DNA from 3 places in the Cupriavidus sp. KB_39 genome. Region 2 is predicted to be linked to each of the others. Evidence: predicted binding sites of a transcription regulator. Region 2 holds the regulator's gene; each other region holds the start of a gene.
What was found. The regulator FliA, encoded in region 2, starts transcription of late flagellar genes. The targets are predictions, from matches to a motif close to CTAAAGTTTNNNNNNNNNNNGCCGNTA.
Positions count from the first base shown of each region.

Region 1: AB4Z27_RS23840 (FliC/FljB family flagellin) is a predicted target of FliA. The motif match lies at 2,564-2,590, and genes of this name have one in related genera.
Region 3: flgM (flagellar biosynthesis anti-sigma factor FlgM) is a predicted target of FliA. The motif match lies at 2,391-2,417, and genes of this name have one in related genera.

Region 1 covers NZ_JBFREV010000040.1:22,502-27,426, reverse strand. The annotation lists gene AB4Z27_RS23855 (methyl-accepting chemotaxis protein) at 1-1,225, opposite strand, end outside; gene AB4Z27_RS23850 (hypothetical protein) at 1,792-2,013, opposite strand; gene AB4Z27_RS23845 (RNA chaperone Hfq) at 2,130-2,450, shown strand; gene AB4Z27_RS23840 (FliC/FljB family flagellin) at 2,688-3,878, shown strand; gene AB4Z27_RS23835 (flagellar protein FlaG) at 4,006-4,383, shown strand; gene fliD (flagellar filament capping protein FliD) at 4,432-4,925, shown strand, end outside.
Region 2 covers NZ_JBFREV010000017.1:97,402-103,285, reverse strand. The annotation lists gene AB4Z27_RS14985 (TauD/TfdA family dioxygenase) at 1-952, shown strand, start outside; gene AB4Z27_RS14980 (tripartite tricarboxylate transporter substrate-binding protein) at 1,002-1,958, shown strand; gene AB4Z27_RS14975 (flagellar protein FlhE) at 1,985-2,437, opposite strand; gene AB4Z27_RS14970 (RNA polymerase sigma factor FliA) at 2,437-3,153, opposite strand; gene AB4Z27_RS14965 (MinD/ParA family ATP-binding protein) at 3,263-4,066, opposite strand; gene flhF (flagellar biosynthesis protein FlhF) at 4,079-5,884, opposite strand, start outside.
Region 3 covers NZ_JBFREV010000011.1:1,420-6,382, reverse strand. The annotation lists gene flgD (flagellar hook assembly protein FlgD) at 1-363, opposite strand, end outside; gene flgC (flagellar basal body rod protein FlgC) at 409-816, opposite strand; gene flgB (flagellar basal body rod protein FlgB) at 829-1,236, opposite strand; gene flgA (flagellar basal body P-ring formation chaperone FlgA) at 1,525-2,262, shown strand; gene flgM (flagellar biosynthesis anti-sigma factor FlgM) at 2,447-2,764, shown strand; gene AB4Z27_RS10860 (flagella synthesis protein FlgN) at 2,774-3,235, shown strand; gene AB4Z27_RS10855 (hypothetical protein) at 3,408-3,578, shown strand; gene AB4Z27_RS10850 (hypothetical protein) at 3,622-4,032, opposite strand; gene AB4Z27_RS10845 (hypothetical protein) at 4,189-4,446, opposite strand; gene AB4Z27_RS10840 (hypothetical protein) at 4,881-4,963, opposite strand, start outside.

The DNA of each region.
Region 1 (4,925 bases), on a different contig from region 2:
AGCGCTGCGCCAGGCTGCGCACCTCGGCCGCCACCACGCTGAAGCCCCGGCCCTGCTCGCCGGCGCGGGCCGCTTCCACAGCCGCGTTCAGCGCAAGGATGTTGGTCTGGAAGGCGATGCCCTCGATCACGCTGATGATCTCGGCCACGCGTGCGGAGGATTTCGAGATGCCATCCATGGTGTCGACCACGCTGCGCACCACCCGGCCGCCTTCCGTGGCCACATCCGAGGCGTTGACCGCCAGCTGGTTGGCCTGGCGGGCGTTCTCGGCGTTCTGGCGCACCGTGGAGGTCAATTCCTCCATCGAGGCGGCGGTCTCCTCGAGCGAGGCCGCCTGCTGCTCGGTCCGCTGGGAGAGATCGGTATTGCCACTGGAAATCTCGCGCGCTGCCGTGTCGATCGAGCCGGCGGCCTGCTGGATGCCGCGTACCAGCACGCCAAGCTGGCCGAAGGCGCGTTCCATCGCGCCAAGCATGCGGCCCATCTCATCCTGGGTGCGCACGGCGATGGCGTGGCCCAGGCGGCCCTGGGCGAGCGCCTCGGCGGCGTCCAGCGCCTGGCCGGCCGGGCGCGTCACCGAGCGGGTGATGGCCAGGCCCAGCAGCGCGGCGATCGCGGCGGCGGCGGCCGCCAGGCCGATCAGCAGGTTGCGGGCAAAGACATAGTGGTCGGAAGCCTCGGCCACGGCGTCGATGGCCATCTTCCGGCCAGACGCGGCGGCTTCGTCGAGTTTGTCGAAATAGGCGCCCTGCGCCGCCGGCAGCGTCACGATCAGGCCGGCGCGGGCGCTATTGAAGTCGCCACCGCGCAGTTGTTGCATGACGAGGTCGAGCTGGCCGTTGTAGGTGGTCCGGGTCTGGTTGAGCTGCTCGAACATGGCCTTGGACTCGGCCCGGCCACTGGCCTCGATGATCTTGGCCAGGGTTTCCAGGCTGGCGCGCATCTCGTCGCGCAGCTTGTTCACCTTGTCGATGTTCTGGGCGGCCAGCGCCGGATCCTCGGTCAGCGTGGCGTCGCGCACCAGCACACCGATCTGCAGCGCCCCTTCCTTCACGTGGTTCAGGTCGATGACGCGCAGCAGGCGCTGCTCCACCGCCTGGTGCATCGCATCGTTCATCCCGCGCAGCGCCGTCACGCCCACGGCCGCTACGGCCGCCAGCAGCAACACCACCGCACAGAATGCCAGGGACAGTCGTGCCCCGATACCCATGTTTCGCAAGCCCATCTCAGCGTACCTTTCTCTCTTTTTCGATGTTGGATGTACGTCTAGCGTCCACCGGAATCCGGGTGTCGCCATCAGCGCTATCGGGCAGGCCGGTGCGCTTCTTGAGCGGAAAATCGAAATAGGGGGAAAAGTGCCGGCAGTTCGTCAAATTGCCGCGTCAACGACTGGCGTCTAATCTGTTCCGGGCACTCCGGCCCGGCCGATCACGGCCACTGCGGCAACAGACCGCGACGAAACGACGAGGGCAAAAAAAAGAAGCCCACGCGCGGGGTGCTCGTAGGCTTTCAGGACTGCTGTGAAAGACCGGGGGTAAACCGGTCCGAACCCCGGAATATAAACCTGCTTACATGAGGTGTAAATGAGGCTTCTATCAGGGAATGCCCTGATAGCGGCTGTAACGAATTGAGCACTTTCGCGTTCCATGTCATGCCATGCCGCACATTCGGGCATATCGGCAGTTATCGGCAGCGTCCCAGAAAGCTTTAGTGCGAGCGGATTGCGACCCAAACGTTGCTTTTCTGTCAGGCGCCGACCACGAAGGTGCTACTTCAATCACACCGACTGCATCAATAAAATAAATAGAGCTTTACCTCTAGGCATTGTTCGCGGGCCAACTTTGTCAACACTTGTAAAACTTTGTTACCCTCCCGGCTGAAGTATTCCCCTTCTCTCCTCGCAAGGCCGGCCGAATTGCTCGGCCGGATGGCGCCATTCAACCGTTCGGTGTGCGCGCCCGTTAACGTGATGAAGGTGAGCCCCTGCCCCGGCTCCGAGAGCGAATGTTTCATATCTCGCCGGGATCAGGGCGCGCCATCCGTCACTTTTAGTGCGACCTCGATCCATGCGCCTGGTCCTCGGACCGTTGACCGCCGCCAGAACCCTCGCGGGCTCTTCCGGAGAAGTTGTGAAGCAGGAAAAAAAGGTTCCCCGTCCCAGCCGAAAGTTGCAGCATCTGCACTTTGCGGCCCACAGCGCCAGCCGCAATACCGTCATCGTGCACCTCTCGAATGGCACGCGGCTGACCGGGATCGTGCTGGCCTCGGACAATTACATGATTCTGCTGGGCAAAACGGGCGAGGATCCCATGCCCACGGTGGTCTACAAGCGCGCCATTACCGTGGTGACGCCGGCGCACGCGCCGGAAGCCGACGCAGCGGTGCTGGACGCCGAGGCGTCGCCGGATTTTGTGCGTCTATATATACCGCGCACCCGCAAGCGCCGCTGACGCCGCCAGGCCGGCCTGCGCCGGCGGCGCCCCGCCCATTCCCCGGGCCGGCCGCCATCCGCAATAACGCCGGGGGTTCCGGGCAGCGCCCGCAAACTCTCGCAAAGATCACTCTAAAGTCTCCTACCGCCCTGTCGATAACCCTTGCAACGGAGGCACTCTACGCCCTGCAACGCAGGCAGCCAACGTTACGGCACCCGCCGGAATGCCTAAAACATTGCATATAGGAGTCGTACCATGGCGCAAGTCATCAACACCAACATTCTGTCGCTGCAAACGCAGAGCAACCTGAACACGTCGCAATCGTCGCTGAACACCGCGATCCAGCGCCTGTCGTCGGGCCTGCGCATCAACAGCGCCAAGGACGATGCTGCTGGTCAAGCCATCGCCAACCGCTTCACCGCCAACATCAAGGGCCTGACGCAAGCTTCGCGTAACGCCAACGACGGTATCTCGATCGCGCAAACGACCGAAGGCGCCCTGAGCGAAGTCAACAACAACCTGCAACGTATCCGTGAACTGTCGGTGGAAGCCGCCAACGGTACGAACTCGGGTTCGGACCTGAAGTCGATCCAGGACGAAATCAAGCAACGTCTGTCGGAAATCGACCGCGTGTCGGCTCAGACCCAGTTCAACGGTGTCAAGGTTCTGGCCAAGGACCAGAACATGTCGATCCAGGTTGGCGCCAACGACAGCGAAACCATCTCGATCGCCCTGAAGGAAATCACCTCGAAGACCCTGGGCGTCGCTGGTTTCAGCGTTGCCGGCCCGCAAGGTGCCACGGCTTCGATCGGTTCCGCCGCCGCTCAAACGGCTCTGGGTTCCGCTACCCCGGTGACGGCTGCTTCGGCAACCGGCATCGCCGCCGCRGACATCCAGCGCGCTCTGGGCCTGAACACCTCGGCAGCCATCAACTCGCAATCCGTCGTGACGGATTCGAAGGGCAACTGGTTCGTGCAAGTGAGCATGACCGGCCTGACCGCCGCCGACGACGCCGCTCTGTCCTCGAAGGGCCTGGCTGGCAACGGTACGGCTACCTCGACGACGATGTACATCGCCGTCAAGCCGAGCGACGCTTCGGTGTCGGGTTCCACCGCCGGCTTCACGATCAAGGGCGCTTCGCTGCAAGCTTCGGACTTCCAACAAGCTGCCACGGTTGACCCGCTGAAGACGCTGGACTCCGCACTGGCTTCGGTTGACAGCCTGCGTTCGAGCCTGGGTGCTGTGCAAAACCGCTTCGAGTCGACGATCAACAACCTGAGCACGACGGTGAACAACCTGTCGGCTTCGCGTTCGCGCATCGAAGACGCTGACTACGCAACGGAAGTGTCGAACATGACCCGCGCGCAGATCCTGCAACAAGCTGGTACCTCGGTGCTGTCGCAAGCGAACCAGACCACGCAAAACGTGCTGTCGCTGCTGCGTTAATCGCCACGCCGCAAGAAGGCCGGGCCGCAAGGCCCGGCTTTTTTGCCGGAATGTTTTGCAGGCAGCCCACTGCCTGCAAAGCGTTTCAACCGAGCAGAACCCCTCGCCTCACCGGACGGAGCAAACCATGGCAACTCCCAATCCCGTTTCCACTCCGGCGGCCCGCATTCCCGCCGACACCGTGGCCATCGCGCCGGCTTCCGCCGCCCCGACCGCCACGGTAAAAGCCGTTCGCCCGTCGCATGAAGCCGACCGCGCGGACACCCGGCCCGCCGCCGATGCGCCTGAAAACACCGCCACCGCGGTGCAGGAGCTGGTGGACGTGCTGAAGACCACCTCCATTGGCCTGCGCTTCGCCATCGACGACCAGACGCACCGCGTCATCACCACGGTTTTCGACAAGGAGACGGGCGAGATCATCCGGCAAATGCCGAATGAAGACGTTGTGCGCCTGGCGCGCGCGATCGACAAGCTCCAGGGCCTGTTCGTGAGCCACGCCGTCTGACCTCTGCAATCACCCAGTTGAAGACAAATAACAATAGGTAGAACAGTCATGGCAATCTCTTCCATCGGTATCGGTTCCAACCTCGAGCTGCAAACGCTGCTCGACAAGCTCCAGGCAGCGGAAGAACTTCCGCTCACGCAGATCAACAACCAGGCCAAGAGCTACCAGGCCAAGCTGTCCGGCTACGGCACCATCAAGAGCGTGCTGGATGCCTATTCGGCCGCCGCCAAGACGCTGAACACCGCCGCCACGTGGAGCGCCGTCAAGGCCGCCGTGGGCTCGGATAGCGTGCTCAGCGCCGCCACCGACGCTACCGCCGTGGCAGGCAGCTACAACATCAACGTGTCCTCGCTGGCCGCGGCGCAATCGCTGGTCTCGAAGTCGGTGGCCGACAAGACCGCTGCCATCGGCGGCGGCACCATCACGGTGGACTTCGGCGCCGACCTCGCCACGGGCGGCACGCCCACCAGCACCAAGACGGTGACGATCGGCTCCGATACCTCGCTGGAAGGCATCCGCGACTCGATCAACAAGGCCAATAT
Region 2 (5,884 bases):
CTTCCCGCTCGACGCCGCCGCCCGCGACGCGCTGGCCCGCGCCATCGACACCACGCAGGGCCGCTGGGGCATGTGCCTGCTGAAGGGCTTTCCCGTGCACCGCTGGACCGAGGACGAGACCCGCCTCGCCTACTGGGGCATGGGCCTGCACATGGGCGTGGCGCGCACGCAGAACCGCGCCAGCGACTTCATGAACGATGTGCGCGACGTGGGCGCCGCGTACAAGGGCAAGAACGGCCGCGGCTACAACACCAACGCCGGCCTCGACTTCCACACCGATTCCTGCGACGTGGTCGGCCTGCTGTGCCGCCGCGCGGCCCGCAGCGGCGGCGCAAGCAAGGTAGTCAGCTCGATCGCCCTGCGCGACGCCATGCTGCGCCGCCGCCCGGACCTCGAAGCCGTGCTCCACGCCCCGTTCCACTACAGCTACCAGGGCGCGCAGGACCCCGCCCAGCCGCCGCACTATGCCTGCACCATCCTCGGCAACCATCCTTGGGCCTTCGCCATGCGCACCAACCGCAAGAACGTGGTGGCCGCCCAGCGCGACTTCGACGATGTGCCGCGCCTGACGGCGGCCCAGGAAGCGGCCCTCGACGAACTGGACGCGCTACTGACCGACCCGAGCCTGTGCTTCTCGATGCAGCTCGAACAGGGCGACCTGCAACTGCTGAACAACTATGTCACTGTGCATTCGCGCACGAATTTCGAGGACTACGAGGAGTTCGACCGCAAGCGCCACCTGCTGCGGCTCTGGCTGGCCGTGCCGGGCGCCCAGCCGCTGCCGGACGAGTGGGCCGACTACTTCACCGACGTCCGCGCGGGTGCGGTGCGGGGTGGCCTGCGCGGCAGCGCGCGCAGTGCCGAGTTCGACGCCTACGAGCGCCGCCAGGCCGCCGCACTGGGCATGCCGCTGATGCCGTGGGCGCCAGCCGCCCAGCCCGCCACGGCCTAGGCGCCAGCATCGCCCCACAAAAAATACAAAGATAAATACGGAGACAACCATGGAACGACGCGATTTCCTCGCGCTGCTGTCGGCGGCGCTGATCCTGCCCCCGGGTCTGGCGCGGGCGGCGCCGGCCGTCACGAAAGTCCTCGTCGGCGCCACGCCGGGCGGCGGCACCGACATCGTCGCGCGCTCCCTGTCGGCCGAGCTGGAGCAGCGGCTCAAGCATCCCTTCATCGTCGAAAACCGGGGCGGCGCGGCCGGCAATATCGCCGCCATCGCCGTGGCCAAGGCGGACCCCGATGGCGGCACGCTGCTGCTGAGCTACACCAGCCACGCGATCAATCCGGCGCTGTTCGAGAAAAAGCCATTCGACGCCATCAAGGACTTCACGCCGATCTCGCTGATCGCCAGTTCGCCGCTGATCCTGGTGTCGCGCCCGGACCTTGGCGTCAGCAACCTGCGCGAACTGGTGGCGCTGGCGAAGTCGAAGCCGGGCAAGCTGAGCATCGCCGTGGCCGGCGTGGGCAGCGCCAACCATCTGGCGGGAGAGATGCTCAAGCACGAGGCCGGCATCGACATCGTCAGCGTGCCGTACAAGGGCGCCGGCCCGGCCGTGGCCGATGTGGTGGGCAGCCAGGCCGACCTGCTGCTAGGCAACGTGGCCACAGTGCAGCCGCTGCTTGTGGCCGGCAAGCTCAAGGGGCTCGGCGTGAGCAGCCCGCAGCGGCTGGCGGCGTTCCCGAACCTCGCCCCGATTGCCGATCTCGTGCCGGGCTTCGACTACAGCTCGTGGTACGGCCTGCTCGGCCCGGCCGGCATGCCGCCGGACATGGTGCGGGAACTGGAGACGGCAGCCCGCGCGGCCGTGGCYGCGCCGGCCATGCGCAAGCGCTTGCAGGGGGAAGGTCTGGTACCAGTGGGGAATAGCGCCGCCCAGTTCGCGCAGTTCCTGCAGGCGGAAATCGCGCGATGGGCGAAGGTGGTGGCCGTCACGCACACACGCGTGGCGTGAGGCGGCAGATGTAAAGCCCGGGACGGTTAGCGGAAGCTGACCGTCACCTCGTTGCTGCGCCCTTGCAGCGACGGCGCCAGGCCGCCGTTGCCCGGCACGCGGAAGGCGAATACGAAGCCCTTGCTGGCATCGTCGCCAACGAAGGCGTTGGTCTTGCCCTCGGCACCCGGCAGCATCACGCAGCGGTCGGCATTGCAGAGGTAGGCCTGCAGGTCCGGCGGCGGCACGCGCGTGAAGCTGTAACGCCAGCGCACCGCGGTGATGACGCCAGCCGACTGCGGCAGCACCCCGCCCGGCACGATCGGCGCGGACAGCGCGCGCTGGCCCCGGTTCGCAATCATCGGGCCCACCGCCGAGCCAGTCCAGGCATGGCGCGACGGGCCGATTTCGAGCGTTGCCTTCGTCAAGCCCTGCGCCGACAGGATCGCCGGCAGGAAGCCGCAGAGRGCGGCCACCGTCATCGACAGCCAGSCACGCATTACAGCAAACCCCGCAGCTGGTTGCGCAGGCGGGTAATCGCCTGGCTGCGGATCTGGCACACGCGTGACTCGGTCACTTCCAGCACCGCGCCAATCTCGCGCAGGTTCAGTTCCTGGTCGTAGCACAGCGACAGCACCAGCTTTTCCCGCTCGGGCAGCTTGTCGATGGCGCGGATCAGCGCCTCGCGCATGCCGGACTCCATCAGCACCGTCAGCGGGTTGCCGTCGTCGGTCACGCCGAGATGGCGGTCCAGGAAGTCTTCCTCGCCGGAGCGCTCGAAGTCCTCGTAGTGCAGCAGCTGGCAGCCGTAGACCTCGTTGAGCAGCTCCTGGTATTCGTCGAGCGCCATATCGAGTTCCTTGGCCACCTCGGAGTCGATCGGCGTGCGGCCGAGCTTCTGTTCGAGGCTGCGCTGGGTGCGCTCGATCTTGCGCGTGAACTGGCGCAGGCTGCGCGACTGCCAGTCGTTGGCGCGCACCTCGTCGAGCATCGCGCCTCGGATGCGCTGGCTCGCGTAGGTCTCGAAGCGGGCGCCGTGGTTGTCTTCATAGCGCTTGGCAGCGTCGAGCAGGCCGATCATGCCGGCCTGGATCAGGTCGTCGATCTGGACACTGGCAGGCAGCTTGGCCGCCAGTTGCAACGCGATCCGTCGCACCAGCGGCGCATGTGACTTGACCACGTCTGCCTGTTCGAGCTTTCCCTGAATCGTATACATGGTGGAATTCTCGGTAATAACTTGGTTCGGTGCCAGCGCCCCACATTCCTTGCGGGGCGGACTGGCTGGCTGAGTGTCGGTCCGGTTGTTGCGACTTCTTGTTCTGGTATCAGGCGGGAACGGCCGCGGCCATCCCCGGAGAGACTGCTTCCTGGCGCAGCGGCCATGCCCCGATGCCGCTGGCCACGTGGCGCAGCGCGCCGGTGGCCGCGGCGGCCGGATAGGCCTCCACGACGCAGCGGCCCAGCTGCAGCGCACGGGCCACCAGCGGATCCAGCGGCAGGTAGCCCGCCAGGCTTGCCTCCACGCCCAGGTACTGGCTCGCCGTGCGGGCCAGGTTGCGCGAGAGGGCCATCACCGTCGCTTCCTTGTCCGCCATATTGACGATCAGCTGGAAGTGACGGCATGCAAATTCATGGTGCAGCCGCTTGATGCAGGCGTAGGCAGCGGTGATCGACGTGGCCTCGGGCCGCATCACGATCACGAAGTTGTGCGCCGCGCCGGCCATGGGCGACAGCGCGCCGGACTCGCTCGACTGCGCATCGACCAGCACCGTYCGGATGCCCGGCAAGGCGCGGTCGTCGATCTGCGCGCCGGCGGGCACGTTGCCGGCCGGCAGCACGGCCACGCCGCTGGCGGCACGGGTGCCCGCCGCCGCGTCGAACGGCATCCGGCCGCCCAGCACATCGGCCAGCGTGGCCTTCGGCGCCGCGCCGGCAAGCCGGGTGGCGCGCGCGGCGGCGCGGTCTTCATCGGCCAGCAGCACACGTTCGCCCTGCATGGCGAGCGCGTTGGCCAGCCCGAGCGCCACGGTGGTGGCACCGGCGCCGGCCTCGCAGCCCACCACGGCGATACGCCGGGTGACGCGCGGTGCCAGCATGCGGCGCAGGCTTTCCGCCTGGTCGGAGCCCATCAGGTTCAAGGCTTACTCTCCTGCGGGGGCCAGTTGACGGGCGGCACTGGCACCAAGGGCGTCCATCGCCTGGCGCGCCGAGTCGGGCGTGTCGTCGAATGCCGGGGCCGGGGCCGAAGCCACGTTGCGGCCCGGGTAGTTCTCGAGCACGTCCAGCAGCGCCAGCAGGCGGCCCATGCCTTCGTTGAGCACGGCGCCGGACACCGGCGCATTGACGCGGGCGGTGGCGCGGCCAGCCAGGCGCGACAGGAACGCGGGCGCCGTCGGCGTCGGGTTGTGTTGCAGGCGCAGCGCGGTCAGGCCGAGCTGCACCGAGACCAGCGTGCCGAGCGTGTCGTCGTCGCCCGCACCGTTGCCCTCGCTGCCCTGCGCGAAGTGCTCCATCGCATGGCGCAGCGTGCGGAACTGCTCTTCCGCGTGGTGCGTCCACTGAGCCCAGCGGGCCACCTGGGCGGCCACGTCGGCCAGCGCCGGGTCGCACAGCACGTAGTCCACGGACAGCATGTCGCCGGTTTCTCGATCGACCAGCCGGGACACCACGAGGCAAGCCTCGGTGCCGGCCTCGGCGCCGGCCCCCTGGCCACGGCCACGGGCGGCGGCGCGCACCTGGCCTTCGGGCACGCGCACCATGCAGTGGCCGAGCCAGTGCACGGCGTCGCGGTCGCGGCAGGTGGTGTCGCCGATGGCGAGGAAGGTCAGCGTATCGGCAATGGTGTCGAGCTTGTTGGCGGCGCCGTCGGCAATCACGCGCGTGGTCTTGCGCGTGCCGGCCACCCAGCGTTCGCCCAGTTGCTGCCAGCGCGCCAGCGTGGCGGCGGACGGCAGCGAGGCATTGAGGTTGACCACGGTGCGGGCGGCGGCCAGCGTGGCGCGCACGGTGGCGGCTTCGGCTTCCGCCTCGGCTTCGGCCATCGACTGGCGCGTGCGGCCGGCGGGCACCACCGTGGTGGCCAGCGGCGTGCCGTCACGGTCGGCCAGCCACAGCGTCTGTTGCAGCAGTTGCGGGGCGCGGCGACCCGGCACGGTCTGCGAGGCGGTGCCGGTCACAGCGAGCACGTAGCGGTCGCACGCGCGGCTGGCGTCGCGGCACATCGACAGGCGCACCTGCTGGGCCATCTGGCGCAGCGCCGGCGCACCGGCGCCGCGTTGCTGCCACAGCGAGCGGGCCACGTCGAAGCCGTACTGCGCGCCGTTGAGTTCCTCCACGCACACGCCCACGGCGTTGGCGCTGTCGGTCAGCGAGCGCAGCACATCGTCGGCGCCGGCACGCTCGGTCTGGGCTGGCTCGGCGGCGCTGGCCTGGCGCCGCGCCACATCGGCATCGGCGAACAGCGAGCCACGGCGCGGCGTCAGGAAGGCACGTTCGACCAGGGCATCGGCTTGAGCCAGTTCGAGGTGCTCCGGCACGCGCTGGCCGGTGGAGGCGTAGAACACGGGCAGGCGGTGGCGGATCACCACGTCGAGCACCGAGCCCAGGTGGGTGGCTTCGTCCAGCTTGCTGATGATGCAGCCGTCGATACCGGCGGCGTCGCCAGCGGTGTCGTTGCGGTAGGCGTGCACGACTTCATTGAGCGTGTCGCCGTGCGCGGCGCCGTTGAGCAGCAGCACACGCTGCATCGGGGCCTGCACGCCGGCCAGCATCGAGATCTGGTCGGACAGGCTGCGGTCGCGCTGGCTCATGCCCACCGTGTCGATGATGACGAGGTGCTTGTCCTTCATGGCCGACAGCGCGAAGCGCAGGTCGGCGGCGTCCTTCACGGCATGCACGGGCACGCCGAGGATGTCGCCATAGATACGCAGTTGTTCGTGCGCGCCGAT
Region 3 (4,963 bases), on a different contig from region 2:
AGCCGTGGACGGCACGTCCACACCGATCTTGGTGGCCACGCCGTCTGCCACGGTGATCGCGTTGCCCGGCACCATCACGGTCTTGCCGATCAGGTTGGCGGAGTCCATCGCGCGGCTGGCCGCGGTCTGCGAGAGCAGCGCGGTCAGGGTCTCGTTCATCGTCTGCAGGCCYCTCACCGTGCTGATCTGCGCCAGCTGCGAGGTGAGCTGGGCGTTGTCCATCGGGTTGAGCGGGTCCTGGTTGTTCATTTGCGTCACCAGCATCTTCAGGAAGTTGTTCTGAAGATCTGCCGCGCTGGAGCTGCCGCCCTTGAGCGCGTCGTTGACGGCGGAGTTGCTGTTGACGGAAGAAGTGGTCGTCATGGTGTCGGTTCCGGCGGTTCCTGGAAGGATTCGAAAAGTTGTGGATTACTGACCGATCGTCAGCGTCTTCAGCATCATGGTCTTGGCGGTGTTGAGCACCTCCACGTTGGCCTGGTACGAACGCGACGCCGAGATCATGTTGACCATCTCTTCCACCGGGTTCACATTGGGCATCGTCACGTACCCGTTGGCGTCCGCCAGCGGGTGCGACGGGTTGTGCACCATCCGTGCCGGGGCGGCGTCTTCCATGACGCCGGCCACCTGCACGCCGCCCACATCGGACTGGCCGGGCGTGGGCGCCATCTCGAAAATCACCTGCTTGGCGCGATACGGCTGGCCGTTCGGCGCCACGGCGCTGTCCGCGTTGGCCAGGTTGGAGGCCGTCACGTTCATCCGCTGCGACTGCGCGGCCATGGCGGAGCCGGCCACGTCGAAAATGTTCATGCTGGGCATGGTCGGTCCTGGTTAGCTCTGGATCGCCGACAGCATCGTCTTGATCTTGCTGCTCATGACCGTCAGGCCGGCTTCGAAATGCACCGTGTTGTCGGCGAACGCCACGCGCTCGGTGTCCATTTCCACGGTGTTGCCGTCCATGCTCGACTGCAGCGGAATGCGGTAGTCGAGGTCGGCGCTGCCCGAAGTCGGCGCCTGGCCCGGCAGATGGCGCACCTGCGTGGTGGAAAGCGTCATGCCTTCGCTCTGGCGGCCGCGCTCCACCGACGTCGCCAGGGTGCTGGCGAAATCGAAATCGCGTGCCTTGTAGCCCGGCGTGTCCGCGTGGGCGATGTTCGAGGCAATCACCGATTGCCGCTGGGTCCGGAGGCTCAGGGCTTCCTGCTGGAAGCGCAACGCCGCATCGAGTCTGTCGATCATGTCTGCCTTTCCTGCTCTGGCTTCAACTTCGGGGAGAAAACTGCCGTAGACCTGGGAATACGTATACGCATCCCGGTCGGGGGCTTCTTCAGGGTTGCCATCTTAGGGGCCGGCCTGTCACGCCAATCGTGCGAATAGGACCGAGAAATCCGCGCAATTCGCGCCGACCCTTCGCGCGAGGCTGCCTACAATTGCCCCACAGATTCGTTGTTGTATTTCCGATGTTGTGTGGCGACATCGCGCGGACCCGCCCGTGCCGCCGCCCCCATCCTTGCTGGGATGACCCCTATGAACCTCACTCGCCAGGCCGCCGCCGGGCTGATGGCGCTGGCCGGCTTCGCGCTGGCCCKGCCGTCCGCCGCCGCGCCCGCCCAGGTCACGCCGGTGGCGTCGCCGTCGGCTCCCGCCCCGTTTGCCGACGACCCCGTACGCGTGGTCGTCGAACAGTTCCTGCTGCGCCAGGCCTCCGGCCTGCCGGGCAAGGTCAGCGTGCAGGTGGTGCCGCCTTCGGGCGGCCGCGCGCCCGATTGCATCCTTCCCGACCCGTTCCTGCCGTCCGGCGCCGCCCCATGGGGCCGCGTGGCCGTGGGCGTGCGCTGCGGRGGCGACCGGCCCTGGACGCGCTACGTCCAGGCCCGGGTGTCGGTATTGACTGATTACTATGTGGCGGCCCGCGCGATGGCCCCCGGCGAGACCATCAGCGCCGCAGACCTCGAAATGCGCCAGGGCGACCTGGCCGCGCTGCCGCGCGCCGTTGTGACGGATCCGACACAGGTAGCCGGCGCCGTGGCAGCCAACCGCATCGCGGCCGGCTCGCCCATGCGCACCGATCTACTCAAGAAGTCGATTGCCGTGAAGTCGGGCCAGACCGTCAACGTGACCGTCGAAGGTGACTCGTTCCAGCTCACCAGTGAAGGCAAGGTGCTGGCCGATGCCGCCACCGGCAATTCGGTGCAGGTGCGTCTGCGCAACGGTCAGGTCGTCAGCGGCGTCGTCCGGAGCGGCGACACGATTGTCCTGCAGTAGCAAGCGTCACTTTTTTAACGGAAGAAGCCTGAAGTAGTCGCCTGGATTCCCGAGGAAGCAGGAAGTAAGAGCAGGCGTAGGCGGCGCGTGCGAGAATGCCGCCCAACCCTGATCAGGATGCAAAAACCCTAAAGTTCCGGGTGGAACATCCGATAAGCCAAGGGAACCCAGCAAGGATTTCACCGTGAAGATCAACCAATCCACTCCGTCCCTGCCCGCCGATGCCGCGGCAACCGACAGCGCAGCCCGTCCGGCCGCCAACGGTGCCGCCTCGTCCGCGACTTCCGGCGCCCTGACCGGCGTGCGCGTCAGCCCGCTGACCGCGCAAGTACGTGAGATCGGTTCGCGCCTGGTCAATGAGACCGACGACGACATCGATACCGCGAAGGTCGAGGAAATCCGCCAGGCAATCGCGGAAGGAAGGATCAAGATCGATCCCAGCAAGATCGCCGATGGCTTGCTCGCTTCGCTGCGCGAGTTGAGCCAAGGCGAAAGCCAATAACTCCCTGACATGAGCCAAGCCCTGATCCAGACCCTGAAGCTCGAAGCTGACGCCATCGCCGCATTTGGCCGCACCCTCGCCGAGGAGCGCGACGCCATCAAACGCCAGGATTTCCAGGCGTTGAGCGAGCTGCTCAACCAGAAGATGGAATTGGCTCAGGGCCTCACYCGCGCTACCGCGGCGCGCGAGGCGCAGATGATTGCGCTGGGCCTGCGCGTGGGCCCGGCGGGCCTGCTCGTGGGCGGGCTGGTGGACGCGGACGTGACCGAAGCGTGGCGCAAGGTGGTGTTCTTCGCCAGCAAGGCCAAGGACGCCAACGCGCTGAACGGCGCCATCGTCAACGCCCACCTCGAATTRACGCAGGAAGCCATCCAGGTGCTGCGCCAGGGCGGCTCGGGCCCCAACGAGATGTATGGCCGCGACGGCCGCGCGCAGAACGCCGCAAGCGGCGTGAGCCTGGCGGCCGGCTGAGTTACATACGCATCACACCGCCGGTCCCAACCCGGCGGTAGTCAGAACCGGCCTACGCAAGGCTAGGTCATCGACCGATCCCGGCCGGCAGGCACCTTGCCTACATTGACAGACAGGCGCATCCGCACGACACGCGCGGATGCCACCACTTTCTGTCTGGGAGGTGTCACTCATGTCCTTCGCGCTCTATCTCATCGGGCTCATGCTGCTTGTCGGCGGCATCGCCTGGGGCCTCAGCATCGCTGGGTTGGCTCCGGTTTATATCGGTATTGCCTGCTTGGTGGTACTGGGAATTGGAGTGATGTCGGCGGTTTCGCGGACGCGAACTAAGGATCCGTCGTAGGGATGTGGGCGTGGGCGGGCTGGCGCGTGAGGGGCGCTCCGCCCTATTTCGCATCGGTTGCGATCGGAGGCGCTGGCTCCTCATCACTAAAAATAAAGTCATCCGATTCCAGGTTGTGGTCCACCCTGTACTGCTCCTCCCACTCCCAAAAGCCTTCCGGCTCCCTGGAGTCGATACCTCTCCACCAATAACACTCACCGTGCGCTAATATCATGGCCCAGTGATAGTCGAGGTCATGAGCGCGTACGACTATGGCCATATAGTCATCCAAAGCTTCTTCCACAAGCCAGGAATTCATTAGTATGGCGTCGGCCTCGTCTTCCGTTTTCCCCGCATATTTCACCATGATGGCCCTAATTATAGCCACCCAGGAACGAAAATTGAAAACAACACTTTCTCTGGGATCGCGGTCGTTAACGATGACGATACCATCGACAATTTTGCTTTCATCCATTGCTAGCTCATCACTCTCGTTATTTGCAATTTCTCGCCTGTTACGCTACTCCGGCGATTCGTCACTGTCACAAAGCTCCGGRCCTGCAGGTTATGCTCTTTTCTGTATTGCTTTTCCCAACCCCAAAAACCTTCGGGCTCACGCGAGTCGATACCCTCATCCAGATTGCGGACCATGCGCCAACAGCATCGCCCAATGATATTCAAGGTCGCGCGAACGCATAACAATAGCCATATGACCATTCAGAGCCCCACCAAATGAGGAGCGCACCAGACATTTCGCCTCAGCCTCTGTTTTGAATGCATATCTCGCTATGATTGCCTCCATGATCGAGACCCAGGTATGAAAATGACATCCCCCTGGATCCTCATCATCAACAACCAAGATGCTGTCCACGATCCTGTCTTCATCCATCGCACTAACCCTCCCCGATTTTGTGTGAACATCTCACCGGCTTTCGCCGAGGAAATTGCAAACTGACACCCTTTAGCCACAGGGTGCGCACCATTTTTTACGGCACCGGGATTTTTTACCAAGAGGCCACTTACTGCATCATATCCATGCGAAAGCTTTACGCCCACGCGTAAAAAAGCCGACGCACTTCATCTGTAGGCTTGACTACCTTTAATATCAAGCGCAGCCCCCCGCTCCAAGCGGAAAATACGGTGATCTTCGGACACTGGCATGGCGCCTGTTTACATCGCTATTGCCTGCCTCGTGGTGATGAGTATCGGGTAATGTCGGCGGTTTCGCAGACGAGAACTAAGGATCCGTCGTCGGGAAAGTGTCGGCTTTGGCCAGAGTGGGCCCAGCGCGTCTTGCGACGCGTTTCGACGATACGCCTTCGCCTAGCAGGGGTGTTGCGTCACGGGGGGATTTTTTGGTGGATGTCTGAAAATGAAGCTCTCCTGTTTCAGGTTGTGATCCCTTT